DNA from 3 places in the Paraglaciecola aestuariivivens genome. Region 1 is predicted to be linked to each of the others. Evidence: predicted binding sites of a transcription regulator. Region 1 holds the regulator's gene; each other region holds the start of a gene.
The links. Region 1 encodes sigma-54, which starts transcription at its own class of promoters, with help from an activator protein. Its sites were predicted from a motif close to GTTGGCACGNNNNTNGNNT; they were not measured.
Positions count from the first base shown of each region.

Region 1 (4,704 bases):
TACTCGTTGATAACTAAAAAGTTGTGTAACAGATTGATTTTGCTTTAGTAGTTTAATCTAAGGCACTGAAATGGTCAGCACTTATTTGTCTATCTTTTACATTCTTTAGTTATTAGCAGGGGGGCAATGTTTGAACAGCTTATTCTTGTTCGTTAAATTTAGTGGCAATAAGGGTTTCTACTGCGTCGAGGGCAGCTTGCGCATCTGCCCCTTCGCTCACTACTTTAACTTCTTTACCTTGATGGCTTTCTAACATCATTAGGCCTAAAACACTGTTTGCTGAAGCTTGTTTGTCGCCTTGATATAAGGTGATTTGAGCGTCAAATTTATTGGTCAATTGAACTAATTGAGTTGCCGCTCGGGCGTGCAGGCCTAGCTTATTGACTATCAAAAGCGTTTTTTCAAATTTAGGCATGAGTTACCTATTTAATTCGCGATGACGTATTTGCACATCGGGATGCGAATCGCTAAAGCTTTTGGCTAAGGTTTCGGCTACATAAACTGAGCGATGTTGGCCGCCTGTACAACCTATGGCAATAGTCACATAACTGCGATTATTACGTTCTAAGTGGGGTAACCAGGTAGATATAAGGTTTTGAATTTGCCAAATAAATTTGGTTACTATGGGTTGTGAGCCTAAAAAGTTTTGCACAGGCGCATCTAAGCCTGTGAGGTGTTTTAGGTCTGGCTCCCAATGTGGATTGGGTAAAAAGCGCCCATCAAATACGTAATCCGCATCTTTAGGTATTCCATGCTTAAAACCAAAAGATTCAAATACCAAAACTAAACGAGAGCTTTTTTTGCCTAATATGCGCTCTCGCACTAATTCGGCTAATTGGTGAACGCTGAGTTGGTCTGTATCTAAGTATAAATCAGCGCGTTCTGCTATAGGGGCCAAAAGTTGGCTTTCAGCATGGATAGCCGCAGATAGTGACTTATTTTGTTTAGATAAAGGATGTAAACGTCGGGTTTCACTAAAGCGTTTAATTAATATGTCATCGCTGGCATCTAAATAGAGTATGGTCATAGTCCAAGTCGATGGCAGGTAATCAAGAATTTCCACTAACTCGTTGGGGTTTTTGGGTAAGTTTCGAACGTCTATGCTGACCGCAACCTGATCGTACTCGTCTACCACTGTATGGGTTAATGTTGGCAATAAATTAACTGGGATGTTGTCTACGCAGTAGTAACCTAAATCTTCTAGTGAGCGCAATACAATGGATTTACCTGAACCAGAACGCCCACTAATAATGATTAATTTCATTTAAATGATAGCCTCAAATAATTCTTGATCGGTTTTTGCCTTACGCATTTTATCTAAGGTCACTTTATTATTTAGCTTAAACGCAATGGCAGACAAAGTGCCTAAATGTTCTGAGGCTTTATTTTCGGGTACTAAAATCGCAAAAAAGACATCTACGGGAGCATTGTCTATAGCGTCGAAATCAATCCCATGCTCAGTGGTTACCACTATAGCTAGCACTTTTTCTAAATCGCGTAAACGCCCATGAGGTAGCGCAATACCATTGCCAATACCCGTACTGCCCATTTTTTCGCGGCATATCAAACTGGCTAAAATAGTGGCTTGATCTATGTCAATCAAATGCTGGTTGGCAATTTGACTAATCAATTCGAGCACTTTCTTTTTGCTGCTACCTTGAACTGCACATATAGTGCAGTCAGGGTGCAGAATATCTTTTATTTCCATTGCGATTCTAATGGTTGGGGGTTAATGGCGTTTAACTTTTTCCTTGTGCTTTATCACTTGTCGGTCAAGTTTATCGATTAAAGCATCAATGGCGGCATACATATCGGTATGTTCGGATGTGGCAAAAACTTCAGTGCCGCTAAGGTGTAATGTGGCTTCGGCTTTTTGATTCAACTTTTCTACATTTAAAATGACATAAACATTGTTAATGGCATCGTAGTGTCGTTCTAATTTAGTAAATTTTGTGTCTACGTAGTCTCTTAAAGAATCTGTAATATCTACATGATGACCGGTCAGGTTAATTTGCATATCGCCTTCTCCTTCTTCAATCCGCCTATAGTAGGCTCTTACGTTGGTTTGACGGTGGGATCATTAAAGACTCCCGATATTTTGCTATTGTACGCCGTGCCACTTTAATGCCTTGGTCGGCTAACAATTGGGCAATCTTACTATCACTTAATGGTTTACTTGGTTTTTCGGCTGCTACCAGCTTTTTAATTAAAGCTCGAATAGCAGTAGACGAACATTCGCCTCCAGTTTCAGTGGCAACATGACTAGAGAAGAAATATTTTAGTTCAAAAATCCCTCTAGGTGTGTGCATATACTTCTGGGTTGTTACTCGGCTGATTGTAGACTCATGCATATCTACCATTTCAGCCACATCATTGAGTACCATAGGCTTCATCATTTCTGGCCCATGTTCAAAAAAGCCCATTTGTTGTTGCACTATGCAGTTTGACACTTTTAATAAGGTTTCGTTTCGACTTTCGACACTTTTTATAAACCACTTAGCTTCTTGTAAATGCGAACGAATAAACTGGCTGTCAGAGGCGTTTTTTAAGCCCTTGCTCATAGCCGCATATTGTTGGTTTACATTGAGCTTGGGTAAGCTGTCGGGGTTAAGCTCTACTGTCCAGCGGCCATTCTTTTTAGACACAGACACATCTGGGATCACGTATTCAGATTCACCCGTGACTATAGCTGTGCCAGGTCTAGGGTTAAGGCTTTGCAGTAAACGCATAACTTCGCGTAACTCGTCTTCTTTTAGACGAGTTTTGCGCATTAAGGTACGGTAGTCTTTACTGCCAATTAAATCGCAATATTCAGTGATTAACATCTTGGCTTCTTCTAACCAAGGGGTATCGGGAGCAAATTGTTTAAGTTGAATTAATAAACACTCTTGGGCACTGCGAGCGCCAGAGCCAACAGGATCAAACATTTGAATGCGCTTGAGCACCACTTCTACTTCATCTAACTCTATTTCTTCATCATCCATGCTAGCCAGCACTTCTTCGGTACTGATAGTTAAGTAACCAGCTTCGTCAATAGAGTCAATAATAGCCATAGCAATGGCGGCGTCTGTTTCGCTAAAATGGGTGAGACGCATCTGCCATAATAAATGGTCTTGAATATTGTCTGTGGTTTCACCCTGAAAAACTTGGTCGTCATCGCCTGCTGAGCCGGCGCTGGTCATAGATGAAGGCGCAGAAGAGGCACTCAGATATTCATCCCAAGTGCTGTCTAGAGGTAAATCTTCGGGAATATCGTTATTTTGCAGGGCATCACCGGTTTCAACGCTGTCGGCGCTGACTTCTTTTTGTGAATTGCTCTCGTCTTTTGCATCGGCGCTGTGATTGGTTTCTAGGGCTTTTTCGTCACTAGCATTGTCTTGCTGCTCATCTATTTCTAACAATGGATTAGAATCAAGGGCCTCTTGAATTTCAGTTTGTAAATCCAAGGTTGATAACTGCAACAGCTTAATCGCCTGTTGCAGCTGCGGAGTCATAGTGAGTTGTTGGCTAAATTTTAACTGTAAAGAGGGTTTCATTTACTTCTTATGCTTAGTCTGTTGTTGTTATCAGCCGAGTTACACTCTTGATTTGCGACATTTTGCTGGCTAAGTTGGATTTCTTCATATCTATCAGTTGATTATGGGTTGAATCCAGTTTAGGTCAAGGATAAAAATTCGTAAATTAAGAGTCATGAATAGCTTAACTATAGCCTGAATTGTTCACCTAGGTATACATCTCTTACACGTTGATCACTTAAAACTTCTTCGGCAGTGCCAGAAGCTATGAGTTCACCATGACTGACTATGTAAGCTTTTTCACAAACGTCTAGGGTTTCTCTGACATTGTGGTCAGTAATTAACACACCTAAACCGCGATCTCGCAAGTGCTGAATAATCTTTTTAATGTCGTTTACCGAGATAGGATCGACTCCCGCAAAGGGTTCATCTAATAATATAAATTCTGGGTCGGCAGCTAAGGCGCGGGCAATTTCAACTCTTCGCCGCTCACCGCCAGATAAGCTCATACCTAAGCTATTGCGAATATGGTTTATATTGAATTCGTCTAAAAGTGAATCAGCTTGTTGCTCTCTTTGTTCGGTCGAAAGCTCTTTGCGCGTTTGTAAAATAGCCATTAAGTTTTGATGTACAGTCAGCTTTCTAAAAATAGAGGCTTCTTGAGGTAAGTAACCTATGCCTTGTCTGGCACGCACATGCATAGGTTGTAAAGTTAAGGCTTGTTGATCAATAAAAATATCGCCTTTATCTAAAGGCACTAAGCCAACAATCATATAAAATGTGGTGGTTTTTCCCGCACCATTAGGGCCTAGCAGTCCTACTATTTGCCCAGTAGACACCTCTAAACTTACATCCCGCACTACCTGGCGTGATTTATAAGATTTAGCCAAATGTTGAGCTTTTAAAACGGCCATTAAGGTTGGTTTTCCTGTGTTTTAGCTTCTGGCGTCTTAGTGACTGGCTGAAAAGTCGTGATTACCCGACCGCTTTCTTGATCACTGCCCTGAGCAATAATTTGTTCTAATTCCATATTAAACTTTATGGATTTGCCTTTAACACTGCTGGAGTTTTGGGTGATATGGGCATTGCCTTCTAAGCTAAGTGAACGACTATCTCTGTGATATTCAATTCTATCCGCGCTGGCGGTTACTGTACTGCCATCTTCTTGTTTTTGTGAATAGGTTGCAGG
Region 1 covers NZ_JBRKBA010000008.1:17,010-21,713, reverse strand. The annotation lists gene ACVCDT_RS12465 (HPr family phosphocarrier protein) at 140-415, opposite strand; gene rapZ (RNase adapter RapZ) at 419-1,264, opposite strand; gene ptsN (PTS IIA-like nitrogen regulatory protein PtsN) at 1,265-1,708, opposite strand; gene hpf (ribosome hibernation promoting factor) at 1,730-2,017, opposite strand; gene ACVCDT_RS12445 (RNA polymerase factor sigma-54) at 2,043-3,536, opposite strand; gene lptB (LPS export ABC transporter ATP-binding protein) at 3,704-4,429, opposite strand; gene lptA (lipopolysaccharide transport periplasmic protein LptA) at 4,429-4,704, opposite strand, start outside.

Region 2 (4,704 bases), on a different contig from region 1:
ATTGGCATCTACACCATAATTGCTAATCCTAACAAAGAGATTCAGGTTAAATTCCCACCTAATTTAGACGATGGAACAGGCACAATATTTAACCCTCGGGTGCAAATGGAGAGTGATACCGAGCGCAAATACATAGTGAACAATAACAACTTTGTCTCTATTGATAGTGGTGCTTCTGGTGTAGTGAACCTTTATTTGGGCGGCGAGTTAACGATTTCAACCATTTATCCTTTTGAGCAAACAATAAATTTTAACTTTGTTGGCGCAATTGAGTGGGAAGAAATTGAATAATGAATAAGCTAAATCACGTTAATTTTACCTTTGTTCAACACGCCTTTGGTTCTGTTTTAAGAGGTTTAATAGTTTTGGCTACACTTTTGGCTATAGGTTGTACCTCAAATATAGAAAAAGTAGGGGAGAAGCACAAAACAGCAGCGCAGAAGTGGAAAGCAATGGCTGAGTATGCTGACAGTGAATTACCTTCTTATGGCTACACTATTACAGCTGAAATTAAGTTAGGTGAAAGCGGTAATCAGCCTAGGTTTGAGTTAGACAAGTTTAAATTTGACCTTGCTGAACAAGCCTCAACTGTAGACTTATTGCGTCCTGAGTTTGATTTTAAATTTGTGTGTAAAAAGACCTGTATACAATTGACCGAATATATAAAAACCCAAAAATCCGATGATGCACAAGCTATCGACAACATTGAAGAAGGAAGCTTTCTAGCCAAACAACTTAAACAATATGAGTTTCAGTTATTCGATTTTTACGCAAAACTCTTTTTATTAAATGAAAATATTCAATCTTTAGCCAATTCGCAGCCTGAACAGTTTAGTGATTATCTTTATTACCTAGTCGAACAAAAGACGCAAAAATCTACCCCACAAGATTTTGTTAGTTATGCCACCCGTGTATTGTCTAAATCTGCATTTGAGGCTTTTCTTACTGATCCGGTGGCTCAGCAGGTAAGTCGTTATAACCGAGCCTTTTTAGATCAAAAATTTGGTCGCTCAACTATTGCCAGTAAACATGCCGTCACTCCTAGTTTAGGCTGGATATCTAAAGAGCAGGTTCTTAATGACGGTATTGTCAGTACAGATAGTGATGTACCGGCAGAGATCGCTGATATTGATATGCAACCATCGCACAATGATGGAATTTTATTAATGACGGCTAAAACTCAAGATGAAATGTTTATCGAAAGCCTAAATTTTTCAGCTCCCAATCCAGAAAGTAGATACTGGCAAGGTTTAACTTCGAGCAGAAGTACAACATCATTTTGGGACAAAGTAAGAGATTTACCTATTTCTAGCGGAAGTTCAGTTTGTAGTTATAACGAAAATTATTTTGGCGTAGTTAAGTTGCTTGAAAAATCCTCAGTGTTAGTGCAAGTAAATGGTAAAGCTAAACAATATACTGATGGGGTACTAAAAGATATTGCGCCAGGTAGTTTATTTAGAAGTGGTAGTGACATTGAGTTTCTACCTATGTCTGAAGAAATTTATTTAGATAGGCACAGTTTAGCGCCTTGTAAAATTTTATAAATTTAAAATACCAAATAAAGCAATGCTAAGCTGTATCGAAACATTGCTTAAAAGCTGATGGATTAGGGGGCAAAGTCACTTAATGCATTAAAGATATGTTGTGTTCAGCATGCAATGTAGTTTGTCTATTGTCGCTTGAAGTTAACTTGGTATTTTGCTGAGTTGGTACACTTGTAAGTAATTTGTCAGCAATATTATTAGGAATAAAACTTTGTGCAGAGGCAACCACAGCTTTAGATTTTAGGCCAATTATTCTGGCATTCACTAAGTAGCCTTCGGCATGCTGGGTTAAGGTTCCGCCTAAAACATAGCGAGCGGCTAATGAGCTTCCTAACTCTTCATGATCTTTACTAAAAGCAAAGTCGCCATTAGGGGTAACTCTTATAAAACCAGTAGTTTTATAATCAATCACAGGGATCCCAAATTTATGAATTTCATGCATTAAGCTTTCGGCCATTTGATTGCCAAGCAGGTTAGACTGGTTAAAGTCGCTATCTAACATTACAAAACTAACCACAGCTAAAGGCGTAGTATTATTGACATATTGTAAATTCGACATTAGGTCTTGCATTAGGCCCTGGGCAAAATGATTGATATTTAGTTTTGCCGCAGGAACTTTAGCTTGTTGCTCTAATTGATGAGTTTTAGAGCTAGTTAAAAGATTGTTAGGTGCAGTATGAAAAGAGGGATCTTGCATGTCATTCTGAGTTTGATAGCTGGCTATCTTATTTTTATATTCATAATGAAACGCTGCGCTTGAAGAAAGGGGTTCTTTTACATTGTTTGCTTGATTGGAAGGTGCATCAATAATTTGACTGTGTTCTTCATTAAAAATATTACAACCAGTAAAACTTGCACAAATGATCACACTTAATAATGTCATTTTCATCATGATTTCCTAATTCGCTTTACGGTAGATGTAATTGTTTTGTAGGGTTACTTTAGCCCCGCGCCACATTACATCGTTTGGTACGTAATCGGTGGCAGCAGCTAACACTATATTGTCGGGTACTTGTATAAGCCTAAGGTTCACTAAGGTGCTGTTCTCTTGCAAGGTATAGGTACCGGTTAAAAAATAGTGGGCAGCAATATTGGTGTTTAGCTCGTCTATATTGCGGCTTAACATGGCATCGCCTTGTTGATTAATTTTAATCGAAGGCATGGTTTTATATTCAATTACCTTTAAGCCAGCTTGAGTGGCAAAAGTCATCAGGCTTTGTTGAATTTGACTGCCAAGGGCTAAGTGTTGTGGCAAGGGTTCGCCGTCCATGGGGTGAGACGGTAATATTGTGCCGACAGCCACAGGCCTTGCCGTATTAAAAGTGGCAGAGGTGTTTAATAGTTGTCGGGTTAGTTTTTCAACATGCCAATGTAAACTGTTTGAGTTGTAGTAGGGCGCAGGTTCTTGGGCAGACAGCACTTGAGTGTCATCTTCCCAGTCCGATGTTTGACTGCAACTTAGGCTAAATAGGCTAAGGCAAGCCAGGCCCAGATATTTTTTACAATCGATGTTCAGCATTTAATCCACATTGCGGCAAGTTGTATTATTACTGGGTTTAGCAAGTAAAATGCCAGCTTGCGGTTTAGGTCAAACATTCATCAGCTTAGTCTAGCGACCAAAAAGCAAGTTTGGTGCTAGGTGCGAATTCATTAAAAATATATCTGCTTAGGCAAATAAACATTGGTCTTTCCTATCTGAAACTTTTTGCTAACATAGGCGTTCTTAATTAGCAGTTTGTTAAATATGGATAACGCATGAAACTGGTTAATTGTTATTTACCTTTTCACCAAGCATTAAACAAAAGCGCAGTTTTTGAAGGTATGGCGCCTTTGCTCATTAGGTTGTATCTCGCCCCCGTTATGTTGCAAGCAGGCTGGAATAAATACCAAAATTTTGCAGGCATAGTGGATTGGTTTGGCAACAGTGATTATGGATTAGGCTTGCCTTTTCCTTACGTTATGGCGTTGTTAGCAACCTCGGTTGAGTTAATAGGTGGGGCGTTATTAATAGTGGGCCTAGCTACCCGTTGGATCGCTATGCCGTTAATGTTCACTATGTTAGTGGCAGCGTTTACTGTGCATTGGCATAATGGTTGGGCAGCCATAGCCGATGCCAATAGTTGGTTATCTAACGGCACCATTATGTTGAATCAGTCTGTAATGAGCGCCCCAGATAAATTAGCGGCGGCTAAAGGGCTACTGCAAGAACATGGCAATTACGAATGGCTAACTTCTAGTGGACAATTTGTTGTTCTAAATAATGGTATTGAATTTGCCATTACCTATTTTATTATGCTGTTAGCACTATTTTTTAGTGGCGGTGGAAAATTCACTAGTGTGGATTATTTCTTAGCCAAAAAATTTATCGACAAAAATTAACACAGGGCGCGTTCGCGCCATTTTATCAACTTTTTTAAATTCTAATGCTAGGAGACCCTATGCAGGCTCTTGATTTATTACTTAATCGTAGCTCTCAACCGCGACTCGAAGCCCCAGCCCCAGAAGGTGAGGCCCTTGAAAACATTATGCAAGCGGCACTGCGGGCCCCAGACCATGCTTGTTTAACCCCATGGAAGTTTGTTGTATGTCAAAAAAATGGCTTAAAACGTTTAGGCGATATTTACGAACAAGCCGCCATTGCCAGTGATAAAAGTGAAAAAGAAATAGAGCGGGCACCTAATTTACCTTTACGGGCGCCTATGGTGATAGTGGTGATTAGTCGATATGTTGAACATGAAAAGGTACCTTGGGTTGAGCAAGTTGCCTCTGCTTCCTGTGCGGTACACGCTATGCAAATGGCGGCTCAAGCCCAAGGTTTTGCGGGTATTTGGCGTACTGGTAGTTATGCGCAAGATCCTGTGGTTAAACAGGCCTTTGATTTGGCTGAGCAAGATGAAATTGTTGGCTTTTTATATTTGGGCAGTTCGTCGCTTAAACCTTTGCCAAAGCCTAAACGCGATACCAGTGAGTTTTTTGAGTTTTGGCAATAACTGCTGCCAAGAGGTTTATACCTAAAAGACAATCCGCAGCTAGAGCAGCTGCGGATTGTTTGGATTTAACTGTTTTTATCTAAGTGAGCAAAGTCTACTTCTTCATCTTTTATTCCGGCTTCGGGATTATTAAATACCGCTTCATCTAATTCGTTTTCACTTTTTCCAAC
Region 2 covers NZ_JBRKBA010000004.1:370,509-375,212, forward strand. The annotation lists gene ACVCDT_RS08600 (hypothetical protein) at 1-291, shown strand, start outside; gene ACVCDT_RS08605 (hypothetical protein) at 291-1,544, shown strand; gene ACVCDT_RS08610 (FlgO family outer membrane protein) at 1,624-2,433, opposite strand; gene ACVCDT_RS08615 (FlgO family outer membrane protein) at 2,443-3,063, opposite strand; gene ACVCDT_RS08620 (HvfX family Cu-binding RiPP maturation protein) at 3,300-3,923, shown strand; gene ACVCDT_RS08625 (NAD(P)H nitroreductase) at 3,983-4,534, shown strand; gene ACVCDT_RS08630 (dicarboxylate/amino acid:cation symporter) at 4,600-4,704, opposite strand, start outside.
Region 2: ACVCDT_RS08615 (FlgO family outer membrane protein) is a predicted target of sigma-54. The motif match lies at 3,102-3,120, and genes of this name have one in related genera.

Region 3 (4,704 bases), on a different contig from region 1:
ATCTAACAAACTAACTAGCAACTTCACCTCTAAGCAGGTCAAGTCAGCTAACTAGTTCTGTTAAATTTGGCTGTTAGTTCATAACAGCCTCATATTCAATATCAGTGTCAAAATAACAAAAGCGCTTATTAGCGCAGGGTTAGTATTAATTAAATGAAAAAAGTTAACTGGAATCGTATCGTCTTAAAAGTCGGTAGCGCATTGATCGCGCCTCACGGAAAGGGCTGTAGTAGCCATTATTTACTTAGCATTGCGCAATTTATTGTTAATTGCCGAAGCCAGGGTATAGAAGTGGTATTAGTGTCGTCTGGCTCTGTTGCGGCGGGCTCACATTTGTTTCCTGATGAAATTGAACAAAACATTGCCTTAAAAAAAGCCATGGCTGCAGCAGGTCAAACGGAAATGATGGCCACTTGGGATAAGTTGTTTGATTTTGCCAGTGCGCAAATATTGCTTACACGTTGTGATTTACGTGATCGTGAACGTTATGTGAGTGTTAAAAATACTATCAATAGTTTACTAGAACATGGGGTATTACCCATAGTGAACGAAAACGACACTATAGTTACCGACCATAAAATCAAGGTTGGCGATAATGATAATTTATCTGCCATAGTGGCCGCTGCGGCAGATGCCGACGCTTTGATTATATGTTCAGATATTGATGGTTTGTACAACAAAAACCCGCACAAGCATGACGATGCCGTGCTATTACCAGAAGTGCATGAAATTACTGAAGAAACCTATGCCATGGCCGACGGCGCAACCAGTTCAGTAGGCACAGGCGGTATGCAAACCAAAGTAGAAGCCGCCGAAAAAGCCACCTCACATGGTATTGATACCTACATAGTGAATGGCTTTACTGAGTTGTCTTTCAACATGCTATTACAAGGTAAAAATCCAGGTACCTTGTTTTCCTCACACGCTCAACCTATGCACGAACACTTGCATTGGATGACCCATACGTCTACCGCGCAGGGCGAAGTGATAGTAGAAGACGATTTTGCTGGAAAGTTAGATGCAACAGCCCAAAATGATCAGTTAACTAGCGATGACCTGATTGATGTAAAAGGTGAGTTTGCAGTAGGTGACACCATTTTAGTGCGTAAGCACGATGGCACAGAGTTAGCAAAGGCAACATCAAATTACAGTAGCTGCTTACTTAATTTTATAACCAGTCAAGACGACAAAGAGTTTGCCAACGAATTTCAGCAGCAAACCGGCCCCATTATTTCAGACAAAAACATCGCTATGTTAGAGGACCATTAAAAATGATTAAAGCATTAACTCAAGGTGCAGTAAAAGCTGCCAAAACTTTAGCGATTTTAGATGAAGCTAAAAAAAATCAAGTATTAAACGCTATGGCCAAGGCTTTGCGTGATAATCAACAGGCGATACTAAGCGCCAATGAGCAAGACTTATCTCAAGCCAAGGCAAACCAATTAAATGCCTCTATGATCGACCGTTTAACTTTAAACCAAGAGCGCATTGAGAGTATGGCAGCAGGCATCGAAGTGATTGCCCAGTTAGATGATCCAGTGGGTGCAGAGCGTATTGTTAGCGAACGTCCAAATGGCTTACAAATTCGTAAGATGCGTGTACCACTAGGGGTAGTTTGTATGATTTACGAAGCGCGCCCTAATGTTACCGCAGATGCAGGCGCCTTATGTTTCAAATCAGGTAATGCAGTGATATTGCGTGGTGGTAAAGAAGCGCTAACCTCTAGCCTAGCCATTGCAAAAATATTGCAAGACGTATTAGTTAGCTTTGAATTACCAGCTGAACTGATCACAGTAGTGCCTGATCCTAGCCGCGACCTAATGCTTGAATTAATGCAACAACGCGACAGCATAGACGTGATCATCCCACGCGGTGGCGAAGGCCTAATTAACTTTGTTACCGATAACAGTAAAGTGCCGGTTATTCAGCACTACAAAGGTGTGTGTCACTTGTATATCGACAAAGATGCCGACCTAGAAGTGGCGATGAACTTGTTAGTTAACGGTAAAACTCAACGCACAGGTGTGTGTAACGCTATTGAAGGCTTGTTAGTTGATAAAGCTATTGCCGCCGAGTTTTTACCTAAAGTAGCCAGCAAGCTTAAAGAAAAACAAGTAACAGTAAATGCCTGTGACGGCGCCCATCAATACTTTGAAAACGCAAATAAACTAGCGGTAGAAGACTTTGGTCAAGAATACTTAGACTTAGAAATTGCCGTACGTGTAGTAGATGGCATAGATGGGGCAATGGAGCACATCGACCGTTTTGGTAGTCATCACACAGAAGTGATTTGCACTAAAAACGAAGTCACCGCCAGACGTTTCCAACGCTCTGTGGATGCCTCGGTAGTCATGGTGAACGCCTCATCACGTTTTTCTGATGGCAGCGAGTTAGGTTTAGGTGCTGAAATAGGTATCGCTACCACTAAGTTACACGCCTACGGCCCAATGGGCTTAGAGTCACTGACTACTGAAAAATACTTAGTAATGGGTGAAGGGCAAGTACGCGCTTAAGCTTTTTACTTTTATTAAAAGCGATATAGGGTTGGTGTAATGCCAATGCTGTATCGCTTTTTGTGTTTATGCAGTTTGGGTTTTCTTAACAGTTAGGTGGCAAAAAACGTCATTCCCAACTCGATTGGGAATCTCTGCTTAGTGCCATTTGCGGATCGTCAGGATTTTTTACACTATTGAAGCTCTCTGATGTAAGCAGACGATCACAGCATTGAGGTTGTATTGGATGTTTGTGCTAATTGCAGTCATAGCCGAATCAACCAATGAACGGTTCTAGCTTGCAGGCTGCAGACCTTGAGCAAGTCACTATTGAACATGCTCTTTTACACTTAGCGGATGGTTGAGGTCGTCGCACCAAGATATAAATCTACACCAAATTAAACTGTCAGTTTTTTTGCACTATTTGAGCCAATCCAATTTCAGGCGTTTTGCACCACACGCCCTATGTGTAATCACTTATATAATAACAAAGGTGCACTTTAAGTGTCAGCTTTATATACAATTTGCGTCTTTTGAAACCTCGTTCATTTTTTAACCGCTTGTTATTAATGCATTTTAATTTTTTGGCATGAGATTCGCTTTGATTTTTTTGAATCTAAATCAAACTAAGGTAAATATCTATGAAAATAGCAATAACTCTAATGGTCCTAACTTTCGGAGTCTATTCAGCTCAGTCGTTTGCAACCGTAATTTTCAGTCAAGACTTCGAGACAGGCCTTGGTGCTAACGAATGGATAACTAGGACTTCACAAAATTTTGGAGTTTCAAACGTTGCCAATCTTGGTAACGGAACCTTTGGAATTGGACATTTCTCGACCAATTATTCAAATAACGCGCAAGATTTCTATAACTTATCTTTAGATCTTACTGGTTATCAAAATACACAAATTGCGTTCGATTTCGCTGCAGAAGTTGAATCTGGCTTTGATAATTTTGGTTGGCTGGCTACTGGAGGTGTGAGTTTGCCTATTATATCTGGCACTCCACATACTGGGGGGTCGGGGCATGTACCTCCTTTTTTTGGGGCGACTGGTGTATGGTGGGGGACTGTGAGTGGCAGTTCCGTGGCTAGTTTACAAACATTTGATAACGGCTTGGTAAATATTAGATTTGGACTTGGTACGGACAGTTCTGTCACAAGGCAAGGGATTTTTCTAGATAATATTGTTGTATCTGGCGATAGAATTTCTGCCATACCAGAACCTGCCACAGTTGCTCTTCTCGGTCTTGGGCTTGCTGGTTTAGGCTTTTCGCGCCGCAAAAAATCGTAACTACAACTATTACAAAATACCTAGGCCTAAGCCTTGGTATTTTGTTTATGTCATTTGAGCCTTTCAGTTAAATTAATTCATGCTCATCAACTTTGAATTTAATTTATAGCAAGCTCTCTGCGCTAAAATTGGGTTGGTTAAAGGATAAAATTAGAGTGACCAAAAATTGCTTTTTGGATTATTAGACAACTACCACGAATAGCCGGAAATGTTTAGATTATCAGCTAGGCTTAAAACCAACAAAATTTTTTGGTCAGCTATCAGGCATTTTTTGAATTTAGCTAAGATTAATCAACGGCTCCTAAAAGGTTATGCTTACCAGTCGTAATTAATTCAATCGTATGACCGATAATCGCTCATTCCAGAGGTAGAAGCCATTAGCTTGGGCTTTGAAGGGAGTCAAATAGCAGTTTGTGCCATAAGCGGACCGTCGCAAGACGAAGGTTGGAATTAATAGAACGAGACCGTCAGAATTCTTTACCTATACGATCTGAAACTACGGGGTAGGGCGGTCAATTATACGAAATTCATTCACTAGGCTAAATACGCTAGAAAGCAAATTAAATAAAACTCTACATGTTTTGTGGGTTGAAATTTAAGCGAAATTATTTTGAACCAAATTGATTCGAATTACGAAAGTGAGTCGTTAGTTTTTTATAACTCTTAATTTTATAAAATTATAACTTTATAACCTATTAATATTAATGTAGTGTGTGTACACCACTATGCACAGTATCAAATGACTTTAAATGTTTGATAGAACTGTAATGGATGTATGAGTAAAGAGCTCGTTTAGTGCATGAATTTTAACAGAGACAAATTTTGCGCTTCTTGAGTGAAGTTGAGAAAACGTGCCTAGCCTAAATAGAATTTTTTGGGAGGGAAAACCGTAAGAATAGAGCAATCTCTTAGGAAGTAAA
Region 3 covers NZ_JBRKBA010000005.1:175,844-180,547, forward strand. The annotation lists gene proB (glutamate 5-kinase) at 154-1,269, shown strand; gene ACVCDT_RS09480 (glutamate-5-semialdehyde dehydrogenase) at 1,272-2,513, shown strand; gene ACVCDT_RS09485 (PEP-CTERM sorting domain-containing protein) at 3,134-3,784, shown strand; gene ACVCDT_RS09490 (hypothetical protein) at 4,704-4,704, shown strand, end outside.
Region 3: ACVCDT_RS09485 (PEP-CTERM sorting domain-containing protein) is a predicted target of sigma-54. The motif match lies at 3,076-3,094, and genes of this name have one in related genera.